3 regions of the Luteibacter sp. CQ10 genome follow, and region 3 is predicted to be linked to each of the others. Evidence: predicted binding sites of a transcription regulator. Region 3 holds the regulator's gene; each other region holds the start of a gene.

What was found. Region 3 encodes sigma-54, which starts transcription at its own class of promoters, with help from an activator protein. Its sites were predicted from a motif close to TGGCACGNGCNTTGC; they were not measured.
Region 1: flgB (flagellar basal body rod protein FlgB) is a predicted target of sigma-54. The motif match lies at 2,179-2,193, and genes of this name have one in related genera.
Region 2: glnA (type I glutamate--ammonia ligase) is a predicted target of sigma-54. The motif match lies at 2,392-2,406, and genes of this name have one in related genera.

The regions. Positions count from the first base shown of each region.
Region 1 covers NZ_JAEUYM010000001.1:282,949-286,953, forward strand. Annotated here, with positions in the region: gene JNG39_RS01385 (methyl-accepting chemotaxis protein) at 1-895, opposite strand, end outside; gene JNG39_RS01390 (chemotaxis protein) at 1,143-2,060, shown strand; gene flgB (flagellar basal body rod protein FlgB) at 2,233-2,652, shown strand; gene flgC (flagellar basal body rod protein FlgC) at 2,649-3,062, shown strand; gene JNG39_RS01405 (flagellar hook assembly protein FlgD) at 3,074-3,724, shown strand; gene flgE (flagellar hook protein FlgE) at 3,745-4,005, shown strand, end outside.
Region 2 covers NZ_JAEUYM010000002.1:561,690-565,694, forward strand. Annotated here, with positions in the region: gene JNG39_RS11360 (alpha/beta fold hydrolase) at 1-758, shown strand, start outside; gene glnA (type I glutamate--ammonia ligase) at 942-2,354, opposite strand; gene acpA (acid phosphatase) at 2,619-4,005, shown strand, end outside.
Region 3 covers NZ_JAEUYM010000001.1:4,549-8,553, forward strand. Annotated here, with positions in the region: gene hprK (HPr(Ser) kinase/phosphatase) at 1-356, opposite strand, end outside; gene raiA (ribosome-associated translation inhibitor RaiA) at 473-820, opposite strand; gene JNG39_RS00035 (RNA polymerase factor sigma-54) at 944-2,419, opposite strand; gene lptB (LPS export ABC transporter ATP-binding protein) at 2,522-3,241, opposite strand; gene lptA (lipopolysaccharide transport periplasmic protein LptA) at 3,246-3,803, opposite strand; gene lptC (LPS export ABC transporter periplasmic protein LptC) at 3,814-4,005, opposite strand, start outside.

The DNA of each region.
Region 1 (4,005 bases), 280 kb from region 3:
CCTGGCGGCGGGCTTCGTTGGCCGTCCGGCCGAGGCTGGCCTGCGCGGCCTGCACGCCGGCGATGCGACCGTGCAGGGTACCCATGCCTTCGCGGGCGCTGTCGATGCTTTCGCGCGCGGCGCGCACGACGCCGTCGACGCGGCCGAGCGATGCCTGCATGCCGGCGATGCCCGACTGGGTCTGGTCGAGGCGGCGCAGGCTGTTCTGCACGGCTTCGTCGAGGTGGCCGGAGAATTCGCCCACGGCCTGGGTCACCTGGTCGATCTCGGCGGTGGCCTGGGTGGTCTTCTCGGCCAGTTGCTTGACCTCGTCGGCCACCACGGCGAAACCGCGGCCGGCTTCACCGGCGCGCGCGGCTTCGATGGCGGCGTTCAGCGCCACGAGGTTGGTCTGGTGGGCGATGTCCTGGACCGTGGCCGTGAGCTTGCGGATGGCGGTGAAGTAGTCGGCGAACTGCGCATGGTTGCGGCTCATGCCCGACAGGGCGCTGCGCAGCAGGCGCAGCTGGCCGTCGAGGTCGCCCGCGTTGGCCTGGCCTTCGCCGCCGGCCTCGGCCATGCCGGACACGCCGGCCTGGGCCTGGTCGAGGGCCGTCGAAATCCTGGCGCCCGACTCCGTCAATCGTCCGGCGGCATCGCGCGCGCCTTCCACGGCGACGGTCAGTTCCTGGAGCGTGGCACCGAGCGCCTGGGCATTGGTCAGCACCATGCCCTGCTGCTCGATGGCCTGGATGGTGGTGGCCGGCGCCGTGCGCGGTTCGGCGGGTTTGAGCAGGGCACCCAGGGCGCTGGCGGCCGCCGGATACTGCGCGGCCAGCGCGCGCACGCGCGCGGCGTCGCCCGTGACGGCGGCATGGGCGAGAAGACGGACGTGCTGGCTCCAGAGGAGGGTCATGAAAGGGTTCGCTTCTGAGGGGTCGCCCACTACATCGGTCGCGGGGCGTCGTTCTTGAGCGAAGCAATACCCGTGCCAGCGGTCGCTCCGTAGGGTTCGCCGATGCGATCGGCTCCCACCCCTTCGGTAGCCAGCATGTCTTACCCCTGCTACCGGAGGGGTGGGAGCCGATCGCATCGGCGAACGGGTGCTTAAAGAACGAGACGGGGCGGCCGATACGAAAGCACACCTTACTGATGCAGTCCCCATGGCCCGCCCCCTCCTCGACACCGTGGAAACCTTCACCCGCCTCGCCGGCCACAACCGCGTGGCGATGCTGCTGTTCCGGCTGGGCGACCGCCAGGCGTTCGGCATCAACGTGTTCAAGGTGCGCGAGGTGCTGCGCCGGCCGAAGCTCGAGCGCATGCCGAGCATGCACGACCTGGTGGCGGGCAGCTTCGACTACCGCGGCAACACCATCCCCGTGATCGATCTCGCGGCCGCCATGGGCTATCCGCCGATGGCGAACGTGGATACCGCGCACCTCATCGTCACCGAATTCAACCGCTCGGTGCAGGGCTTCCTCGTCTCCGACGTGGACCGCATCGTGCACGTGGACGGCGCCCAGATGGCCGCGCCGCCGCCCGCGCTGGGCTACGGGTCGCGCGTGAACGCCGTGACCCGCATGGACGGCGACCTCATCGCCATCGTCGACGTGGAGCAGGTGCTCGCCAGCGTGGACCCGCGCGCGGTAGAGATCTCCGAGCGCGTGCAGCAGGCGGCGCATCTGCAGATCGCGACCAACCGCCGCCTCCTGCTGGTGGACGATTCGCTGGTGGCCCGCACCCAGCTGGTCGACCTGTTCCGCAAGCTCGACCTCGACTGCACGGTGGCGAAGGACGGCAGCGAAGCCCTCCAGTGCCTGCGCAACCTCGCCGCGGGGCCGGAAAGCGAGCGCGTGGCGCTGGTGGTGTCGGACATCGAGATGCCGTCGATGGACGGCTACGCGCTCACCCGCGCCATTCGCGAAGATCCCCAGCTTCGCCACCTCAAGGTGCTGCTGCACAGTTCGCTGAGCGGCGTATTCAACGAGGCGATGGTGGCCCGCGTGGGCGCCGACCGGTTCATCGCCAAGTTCCAGCCCGACGTGCTTGCCACGGCCGTGCTCGAACTGTTGCCCGGCTGACGGGCGACGGCGGACCGTCGCCGGAGCGGTTCCGGCGGGCGCCGGAATTCCGCCACCTTCCCTCCGATCCACTCCGCAAACGGCGCCACGGCGCCGTTTCGCGTTTCCACGCCTGGCGTGGCACGCCTCTTGCTGATGCCTTCGGGCCACGTCAACGAGAGGGCCCGTGCCCATGATCGACCATTCCGATCCACTGTTCGGCGCACATGCGCAGGCCCTGGGCCTGTGGCAACGCCGTGCCGAGGTCATTTCGTCGAACCTCGCCAATGCCGACACGCCGGGTTTCCTCGCCCGCGACCTCGACTTCCGCAAGGTGATGTCCGCCGCCACGGGCGCGATGGACGGCGATCGCCTGCCGATGGCCGCCACCGAGGCGGGCCATATTGGCGGCAATCCCGCCGTGGCCATGGCCGACGGCGACAAGCTCGCCTACCGCGTCGAAACCCAGCCGTCGATGGACGGCAACACGGTGGACACCCAGGTCGAGCAGGCCCAGTTCGCCGGCAACGCCATCCACTACCAGGCCTCGCTGAGCTTCATCACGGGGCAGATCCACGCCATGCGTCTGGCCATCACGGGTACCGCATCATGAGCCTCCTGAAGATCTTCGACGTCGCCGGTTCCGGCATGGCCGCGCAGTCCGCGCGCCTGAACACCACCGCCAGCAACATGGCCAATGCCGACAGCGTGGCCAGCAGCGAGGCCACGGCCTACCGCGCCCGGCAACCGATGTTCGCGGCCGTGCAGCAGCAGGTGAACGGCCAGATGGAAAACGCGGGCGTGCGCACCCTCGGCGTCAGCGAGAGCCAGGCGCCCGTGCAGTCGCGTTACGAGCCGGCCAATCCGATGGCCGACGCCAACGGCTACGTCTATTCGAGCAACGTCAACCCGGTCGACGAGCTGGTCAACATGATCTCCGCGTCGCGCTCCTACCAGAACAACGTCGAAGTCATGAACAGCGCCAAGCAGCTCATGCAGAAGACGCTGGACCTCGGCAAATAAGGATTCCCTCCATGGCCGTCGATTCCGTCGGTTCCAACGCGTTCGGCTCGAATTCGTCCACCTCGAGCCAGCTGCAGCAGCAGACGCTGTCGCAGTCCGATTTCCTCAAGCTGCTGGTCACCCAGGTGACCAACCAGGATCCCACCAAGCCCATGGACCCGACCCAGTCGGTGGCGCAGCTGGCGCAGTTCTCGCAGGTGGCGGCCACGCAGCAGTTGCAACAGTCGTTCGACTCGCTGGCGTCCAACCTCACGGGCGACCAGTTCGTTCGCGCCTCGGCGATGGTCGGCCGCGACGTGCTGGTGCCTTCCACGGCGGGCAAGTTGCAGGACGGCGCCCTCAACGGCGCGGTGAACGTGCCCAACTCGGGCACCTACGTGAACGTGCAGATCAAGGACACCGCCGGCAACGTGGTGCGCACGATCCCGCTCGGCCAGCCCGACGCCGGCCTCACCGACTTCAGCTGGGACGGCAAGGGCGACGACGGAAAGCAGCTGCCGGACGGCACCTATCAGATCTCCGCTACTTCCGGCGGCAACGCGGCGGATACGTTCTACCGCGGCAAGGTGGAAGGCGTCGGCGCTTCGGGCGCCGACGGAACCTACGTGCAGGTGTCCGGTTACGGCGGCGCCCTGCTCAGCCAGATCGCGCAAATCCAGTAAGCACAGCGAGGAATTCCACCATGCCTTTCGATATCGCCCTCAGTGGCATCAACGCGGCTTCCGCCGACCTGGAAGTCACCGCGAACAACATCGCCAACGTCAACACCGTCGGCTTCAAGGGCTCGCGCGCCGAGTTCTCCCAGGTGTATTCCGTGGCCGGCGAAAACCTCGCCGCCACCGCCTCGGGCAGCGGCGTGCGCGTGACCAACATCGCCCAGCAGTTCGGCGACGGCAACCTCACGCAGACCGGCAACTCCTACGACTTCGCCTTGAGCGGCGCG
Region 2 (4,005 bases), on a different contig from region 3:
ATATCGATACCCCCGCGAAACTCGCTACCGCGCTACGGGTTGCCCAGTGGTGGCGGCAGGAGCCGCGGCCGTCCCATGAACTCATGCGCCGGCTCGTCCAACGAGCGCGCTTCAGCAACGACCCGCTCATCGACAGCCGCATGCGCTGGGACGCGAGCCTGTTGTCCGAGGTGCTTTACGTGAAGCCGCCCGTCGGCGCCTTCCCGCGCGAGGGATCGTCGGGCGACTCGGTTCGCACCATCACGTCCTGCAACGATCAACGCTGGGATCGCAGCGAACGGGACATACGCGAAGCCGCGAAACGCATCGCGGCGACCGATCTCCATGCCAATGGATCGGATATCTTCGAGGAAGCCATCTGCTCCCAGTGGGGCGGGCCTACCTCGCGCGTGCCGGACCTCTCGCCGCTGAAGCGCGCCGAGCCCTTCCTGCTGATCCAGTCCGACAAGGACGTGACCACGCCCCTGCCCGGCGCGACGTCGATCGTTCACGGCTTCCCCAACGCACGCATGCTGCTGGTACGGAGTTCCACGCTGCATGGCGTGTTCAACTTCACCGTCTCGCCCTGCATCGAGCGCGCGGCCGCCCGTTATCTCCTCACCGGTGCGATGCCCACGGCGTCTTCCCGGGTGTTCGCCTGCGACAGCGTCGTCGACAACCCTTTCGATGCATTGCCCGGCACGCCGCGACCCATCGTCGATCCGGTGCCGATAGGCACGCCGCCGAAGCCGACGTCGCCACCTCACGACGAACTCTAGTTATCCATCCGGCAGGAAACGCACGAGGTCATCCATGTCGACGTGAGCCGGTTCTCGCGGCACAGCCGCTGGCGAATGAACTGAATCCTCCCACCCTTCCGTAGGGAACTCACCCCTGGCAGGAAACCACGCAAAAACAAAAGGGGCGCCGGAGCGCCCCTTCGTTCTCATTCGAGCAAGCGATCAGATCGCGTAGTACATCTGGAACTCGAGCGGGTGGGTGCTCGCGCGGTAACGCGTGACTTCCTGCATCTTCAGCGCGATGTAGCCGTCGATGAAGTCGTCGGTGAACACGCCGCCCGCCTTGAGGAATTCGCGATCCTTGTCGAGCGCGCTCAGTGCCTCGTCGAGGCTGGCGCAGACCTGCGGGATGTTCTTCTCTTCTTCCGGCGGCAGGTCGTAGAGATCCTTGTCGGCCGGCGCACCCGGGTCGATCTTGTTCAGGATGCCGTCGAGACCGGCCATCATGAGCACCGTGAAGGTGAGATAGCCCGACTGCATCGGGTCCGGGAAACGGATTTCGATGCGACGGCCCTTCGGGCTGGACACGTACGGGATGCGGCACGACGCCGAACGGTTGCGCGCCGAGTAGGCGAGCATCACCGGCGCTTCGAAGCCCGGCACGAGGCGCTTGTAGCTGTTGGTGGTGGAGTTGGCGAAGGCGTTGATGGCCTTGGCATGCTTGAAGATGCCGCCGATGTACCACAGCGCCGTCTGCGACAGGCCGCCGTAGAGGTCGCCCGCGAAGAGGTTTTCGCCGTTCTTCGACAGCGACTGGTGCACGTGCATGCCCGAGCCGTTGTCGCCGACGATCGGCTTGGGCATGAAGGTGACGGTCTTGCCCTGCTGGTGGGCCACGTTCTTGATGACGTACTTCATCGTCATCAGTTCGTCGGCCTTCCTCACCAGCGTGTTGAAACGGGTGCCGATCTCGCACTGGCCGGCGTTGGCCACTTCGTGGTGGTGCACTTCCACCACCTGGCCCAGCGATTCGAGCACCTTGCACATGTCGGCGCGCAGGTCGCCCAGGCTGTCCACCGGGCTCACCGGGAAGTAACCGCCCTTCACGCCCGGGCGATGGCCGGTGTTGGTGCCGTCGTACTTGTAGCGCGACGACCAGGCGGCCTCTTCGGAGTTGATCTCGTAGAACACGCGGCCCATGTCGTTCTGCCAGCGGATCGAGTCGAAGATGAAGAACTCGGGCTCCGGACCGAAGAACGCCGTGTCGGCGATGCCGGTGGACTTCAGGAACGCCTCGGCGCGCTTGGCGATCGAGCGCGGGTCGCGGCCGTAGGCCTGCATGGTGCTCGGCTCGAGCACGTCGCAATGCAGGATCAGCTGCTTGTGGGCGCTGAACGGATCCAGGTGCGCGGTTTCCGGATCGGGCAGGAGCACCATGTCCGATTCGTTGATGCCCTTCCAGCCGGGGATCGACGAGCCGTCGAACATCTTGCCGTCTTCGAAGGTGCCCTCATCGATGGCGTGGGCCGGGAAGGTCACGTGGTGGTGCTTGCCGAGCATGTCGGCGAAGCGCAGGTCGACGAACTCGATGTTCTCTTCCTGGATGAGGTTCAGCACTTTGGAAGCGGCGGACATACGGACCTCGAATTGGGTAGGGGGCGGAATGCGTTTAGCAATCGCTGTGCCAGCGGCTCCGCCATCGACGGGGCGCCCTGGGCCGAGCCCAGGCATCATAGACCGGCCCCGAACGGATTGCCGAATTGCACCATATCGGTGCAATTCGGCAGCGTATGCACCAATCGGAAAGGGTTGACGCCATCAGCCCGACATGGTTTTTGTCTACGGTCCGTAAATCATCCGGCGGCCGGCGGCCGCTACCTCTTCCCCAAGTTTCGACCGATGACGAAAAAACACGAAGACGACACGCCCGACGCCGGGCGCCGCCGCCTGCTGGGCGGCATGGCCTCCACCGGCGCCCTGCTCGCGCTGGGTGGCGTGAACGAGGTGGCCGGTGCCGCGGGCAAGGCCGCATCGACCGCCCCGGCCGGAGCCGAGCTCGACGCCCTGCTCGAAAAGCATATCGACCACGTGGTGGTGATCTACGCCGAGAATCGCAGCTTCAACAATCTGTTCGGCGACTTCCCCGGCGTGAAGGAACCGCTGTCGTCGCTGCCGCCGGAACGCACGCGGCAGATCGACCGCGACGGCAAGCCCTTCGATACGTTGCCTCCCATCTGGGGCGGCATGGTGCCGCATGAGCAGAGCGTGGCCCACCGCACGTACAAGGTGGCCGAGAAGGACCTGACGGGCCTGCCCAACGCGCCGTGGGCGCTGCGCATGCCCGACGGCACGCCTCTGCCGCACGGCGTGATCACGCGCGACCTCGTGCACGCCTTCTACAACAACCAGGCGCAGATCAACGGCGGCAAGAACGACGGCTTCGTTGCCTGGGGCGACAGCGGCGCGCTGGTGATGGGCCATTACGCCGAGACGCCGGTGCACCTGCGCCTGTGGCGCCTGGCCGAGCAGTTCACGCTGTGCGACCGCTTTTTCATGGGCGCCTTCGGCGGCTCGTTCCTCAACCACCAGTACCTCGTGGCCGCACAGCCGCCGATCTATCCGGACGCGGACAAGAGCCCTGCGCAGTTCAGCATCGCCGTCACCCAGAGCGGCAAGGCAGACGATCCCCGCCTGAAGCTGTCCGACGAGTCCCCGGCCAGCGCGATGCAGGGCAAGCCGAAGTTCGCCCACCATGCCACGCTCACGCCGGACTTCTTCGCGGTGGGTACGATGGGCCCGCCGTATTCGCCGGGCTTCAACGTCGACCGCAAGCATCCCCTGCTGGCCGACATGAGCAGCCCGAACAACCTCGTGCCGCAGAAGCACAAGCACATCGGCGACATGCTCTCGGCGAAGAACGTGGACTGGGCCTGGTACGCCGGCGGCTTCCAGGCCGCGCTCGACGGGCATGGCGACAGCGACGACGGCAGCTTTCCGTCCACGCCGAACTTCCAGGCGCATCACCAGCCGCTGAATTATTTCGAGGGGCTCGCGCCCGGCACCGAAGCGCGCAAGCGCCATCTGCGCGACGGCGGTCTCGGCGAGACGGCAAAGACGAACCATTTCCTCGCCGACGTGGCGGCGGGCAAGCTGCCCACGGTCACGTTCTACAAGCCGCAGGGCGACCTCAACATGCACGCCGGCTATTCCGACGTGGAAGCGGGCGACCGCCACATCGGTGCCATCGTGCACGAACTGCGCAAGAGCCCGCAGTGGAAGAACATGC
Region 3 (4,005 bases):
CGCTTGGTGCTCTGCCATAGCGGGGTGTCGGTTTCCTCGGCCACCTCGCGCAGGTCGGCGGGAATCGACTGCTCCTTGGTGACGATGAGCGCCACCGGCTGGTAGGCGGCGATCTTGTGGATGGCCTCCCAGCGCTGGCGCGAGTCGAGGCCGTCGAGGAAGTTGAGTTCCTCGGTGCCGATGATCTGCACCTTGTTGGGGTAGATCACGTTGAGGTAGCCCACCAGCGACGGGCGGCGGCTCTGTTTGGCGTTGGTTTCGAGCACGCGCGCCTCGCCGCGCATGCCCGCGACCCAGCGCAGCGCCATGCGCTCGTGCACGCCGTCGAAGAGTTGTCTGGCGGTCAGCCGGTCCACGCGATGGTCCCAATGAGGAAAACGAAGCCGGCGCAGGGCACCGGCTGAGTGGGTATTGTGCCATCAAGCATGGAATCGGTCCGCCCGGGAGGGCCGGGGCGGACCGGAAAGCCGGGTCAGGTCGCGGCGCGGGCCTCGCGGACCTCGGCGTTATGGTGGTCCTTGAGCTTTTCCTTGTGCTTCTTCAACTGGTCGGCGAGCTTGGAGACCATTTCGTCGATGGCCGCGTACATGCGGTCGCCGAGGGCGCCGTCCTCGAGCCGGGCGTGGCCCTCGGCGTGGAGGCGGGTGCCGGAACAGTGCAGGGTGCCGCCGGCCTTGTGCTCGGCCTTGTCGACGCTGAGCACGACGTCGAGGGCGGTGATGTTGTCGAAAAGGCGTTCGAAGCGGCCGATTTGCTGTTCCACGCGCTCGCGCAGGGCGGGGGTGATCTGGATGTGCTGGCCGCTGACCTGGATTTGCATGACGCCTCCTTCTTGCTGAGGGTGCCGCCGTGGGGCGGCGAGAGCGGATGCGGCGGGGATGCCGCGTCCTTCAAAGCATTCCGATGAGACCTATGACCTCCGTGGGGGTTCCCGGGAGCCCGTTCAACCGGCGCGTACGCGCTCGCTCGAACTGGGGATGCGCAGTGCCTCTCGATACTTGGCCACCGTACGGCGGGCGACCTGAATACCGCGTCGATGAAGCTCCTCCGCGAGGGCCTGGTCGGACAGCGGCCGGCGCGCGTCCTCGGCGCCGATGAGCTTGCGCAGCATGGCCTGGATGGCCGTGGCCGACGCGCTGCCGCCGTCTTCCGTGGCGACGCCGCTGGAGAAGAAATGCTTGAGCTCGAACGTGCCGCGCGGCGTGTGCATGTACTTGCGCGTGGTCACGCGGGAGATCGTGGATTCGTGCATGCCCACCTCCTCGGCCACTTCGCGCAAGACCAGCGGGTGCATGGCTTCGGGGCCGTAATCGAGGAACGCGCTCTGCCGGCGGACGATGGCCTCGGCGACCTTGGTGAGCGTTTCCGCGCGCGATTGCAGGCTCTTCAGCAGCCAGCGGGCTTCCTGGAGCTGGCCTTTCATCCAGGTGGCATCGTCGCCGCGCGCACGGGCGATGAGGCTGCAATAGTGCTGGTTGAGGCCCAGGCGGGGCTGCGCGTCGGGATTGAGGCTCACCTTCCAGCGGCCGTTCTCGCGCCGGGCGTAGACGTCGGGCGCGACGTACTCCACGGGCGTGGCGTCGAGCGCGGCGCCCGGGCGAGGGTCGAGGGTGCGGATGAGCGCCGCGGCGGCGGCGACCTCGTCTTCGGCGGCCTTCAGCTTGCGCGCGATGCGGGCGATGTCGTTGCGCGCGAGCAATTCGAGTTCGTCGTTGACCACGCGCAAGGCCAGCGCCCGGTGCGGCGTATCGGGAGAGAACTGCGAAAGCTGGCAGGCGAGGCAATCGCGCAGGTCGAGACTGGCGATGCCGGTGGGATCGAAGCGCTGGACGCGCTGGCGTACGGACTCGATGGCTTCACCGCTCGCGCCCAGTTCGGCGGGCAGGGCCGAGGCCACGGCTTCGACGCCGTCGCGCAGGTAACCGTCTTCGTCGAGCGCATGGATGATCGCCATGGCGATGGCATGATCGCGCGGCGAGAACTGCGAGAGATTGAGCTGCCACTCCAGGTGCTGCTGGAGGCTTTCCGGCGCGGCGTTCTGGGGTTCGAGGCCATCGTCGTCGCCGCCGGCGCCGCGCGACGACGCTCCGCCGTAGTCGCCCGCCTCGCCCTGGAAGCGATCGTCGTCCCAGTCGGGGGTGAGATCTTCGGCCGGGGCGGTGGCGTTGTCTTCTTCTTTCGAGGCCTTGGCCGGCGTTTCGTTGCGCAGCGGGAATTCCGGCGCGTCGAAGGCTTCGGTCTCGGATTCCGCCTCGGACTCGGCATCTTCGGCGAACTCGAGCAGCGGATTGCCTTCCGCGATCTGGCGGAGTTCCGCTTCGAGCTCGAGCTGCGACAACTGGAGCAGGCGGATGGCCTGCTGGAGTTGCGGCGTCAGCGTCAGCTGCTGGTTGAGGCGAAACTGAAGTCCGGGTTTCATGCCGTTGTTGCTCGGGATACCGAATCCATCCTACCCCCTACCGGGCCGACCCTACCACCGTCCCACCCGGCTCAGGCCGGGCGACGGGGCAATTCCGTGACGTCAGATGCGGAATTCACGGCCCAGATACACCTCGCGCACCTTTTCGTCGGCGAGGATGTGCTGCGGCGTGCCCCGGGACAGCACCACGCCGTCGTTGAGGATGTAGGCCCGATCGCAGATGCCCAGCGTCTCGCGCACGTTGTGGTCGGTGATCAGCACGCCGATGCCGCGCTCCTTCAGGTGGCGGACGATGCGCTGGATCTCGCCGACGGAGATCGGATCGACGCCGGCGAAGGGCTCGTCCAGCAGCATGTAGCGCGGGCGTGCCGCCAGGGCGCGGGCGATTTCCACGCGGCGGCGCTCGCCGCCGGACAGGCTGATGCCTTTCTGCTCGGCGATGTGGGTGATCTTCAGCTCGTCGAGCAGGCTTTCCAGTTCGTCCTCGCGTTGCTTTTGCGTCATGCCTTCGCGCAGCTCGAGCACGGCGAGGATGTTGTCGGCGACGCTGAGGCGGCGGAACACCGAGGCCTCCTGCGGCAGGTAGCCGATGCCGAGCTTGGCGCGGGCATGCATGGGCAGGCCGGTGATGTCCTGCTGGTCGAGCTTGATCGAGCCGCCGTCGGCCTGGATCAGGCCCACCACCATGTAGAAGCAGGTGGTCTTGCCGGCGCCGTTCGGGCCGAGCAGGCCCACCACCTCACCTTCGCGGATGGAAAAGGCGAAATCGCGAACCACCTGGCGCGCGCGGAAGCGCTTCTGCAGGCCTTGGGCTGAAAGCATCGTGTCAGGGCTTCTTCGGTTGGGCGGCAGGCGCGGCCGGCGCGGCGGCGGGTTGCTGTTGTTTCGGCTGGAAGATCATGTGCACGGGGGCGGAGCCGTTGCTCTCGCCGGTCATCGTGCTGTTGGCCGTGTTGTAGGTGAGCTTGTCGCCGTTGCTCTGGTTGAGCTTCTTGCGGTCGGCCGGATCGACTTCCTTTTCGACGTGGGCATGCCCGGTGAGTACGGCGAAATCCTGGTCGGCCTTGTAGTCGATGGTGTCGGCGTTTCCGCGCATCCACAGGTTCTGTTCGTCCTGCTGCTGGATGTGGGCGTTTCCTTCGACGATGACGCGGGTGAGCTGGTTGTCGCCGTCGAGGTAACCGGTGGCCTTGTTGCCGGTGACTTTCATCGTGCCCTGGGTGAGCACCACGTTGCCGGTCCAGATGACCTTGCCGGGCTCCTTGCCGTTCGGCTGCTGCTGCGTGCCGTCGAAGGAGGTGGAGTCGACGTGGATCTGCTCGTTGCGATCGGACTGCTTGGCGATCGCGGGCACGCTCGCCAGGAGCCCCACGCCGAGCGCCACGAGGAGAGCCTTAGCGCTTGCGCGGCTGGTAGACGGTGTGGACTGCATCGAGGAGCTCCAGGTGCTTGGAATCGAGGTTGGCGCGCATGCCGACGCCATCCATTGTAGAGGTTCCCTGAACGATACGCGCCGCCTCGGCGGTTTCCAGGCGGTTTTCCTTCGGCCACGCGGTGACCTCGGAGGTATCGATGCTGGCGGGCGG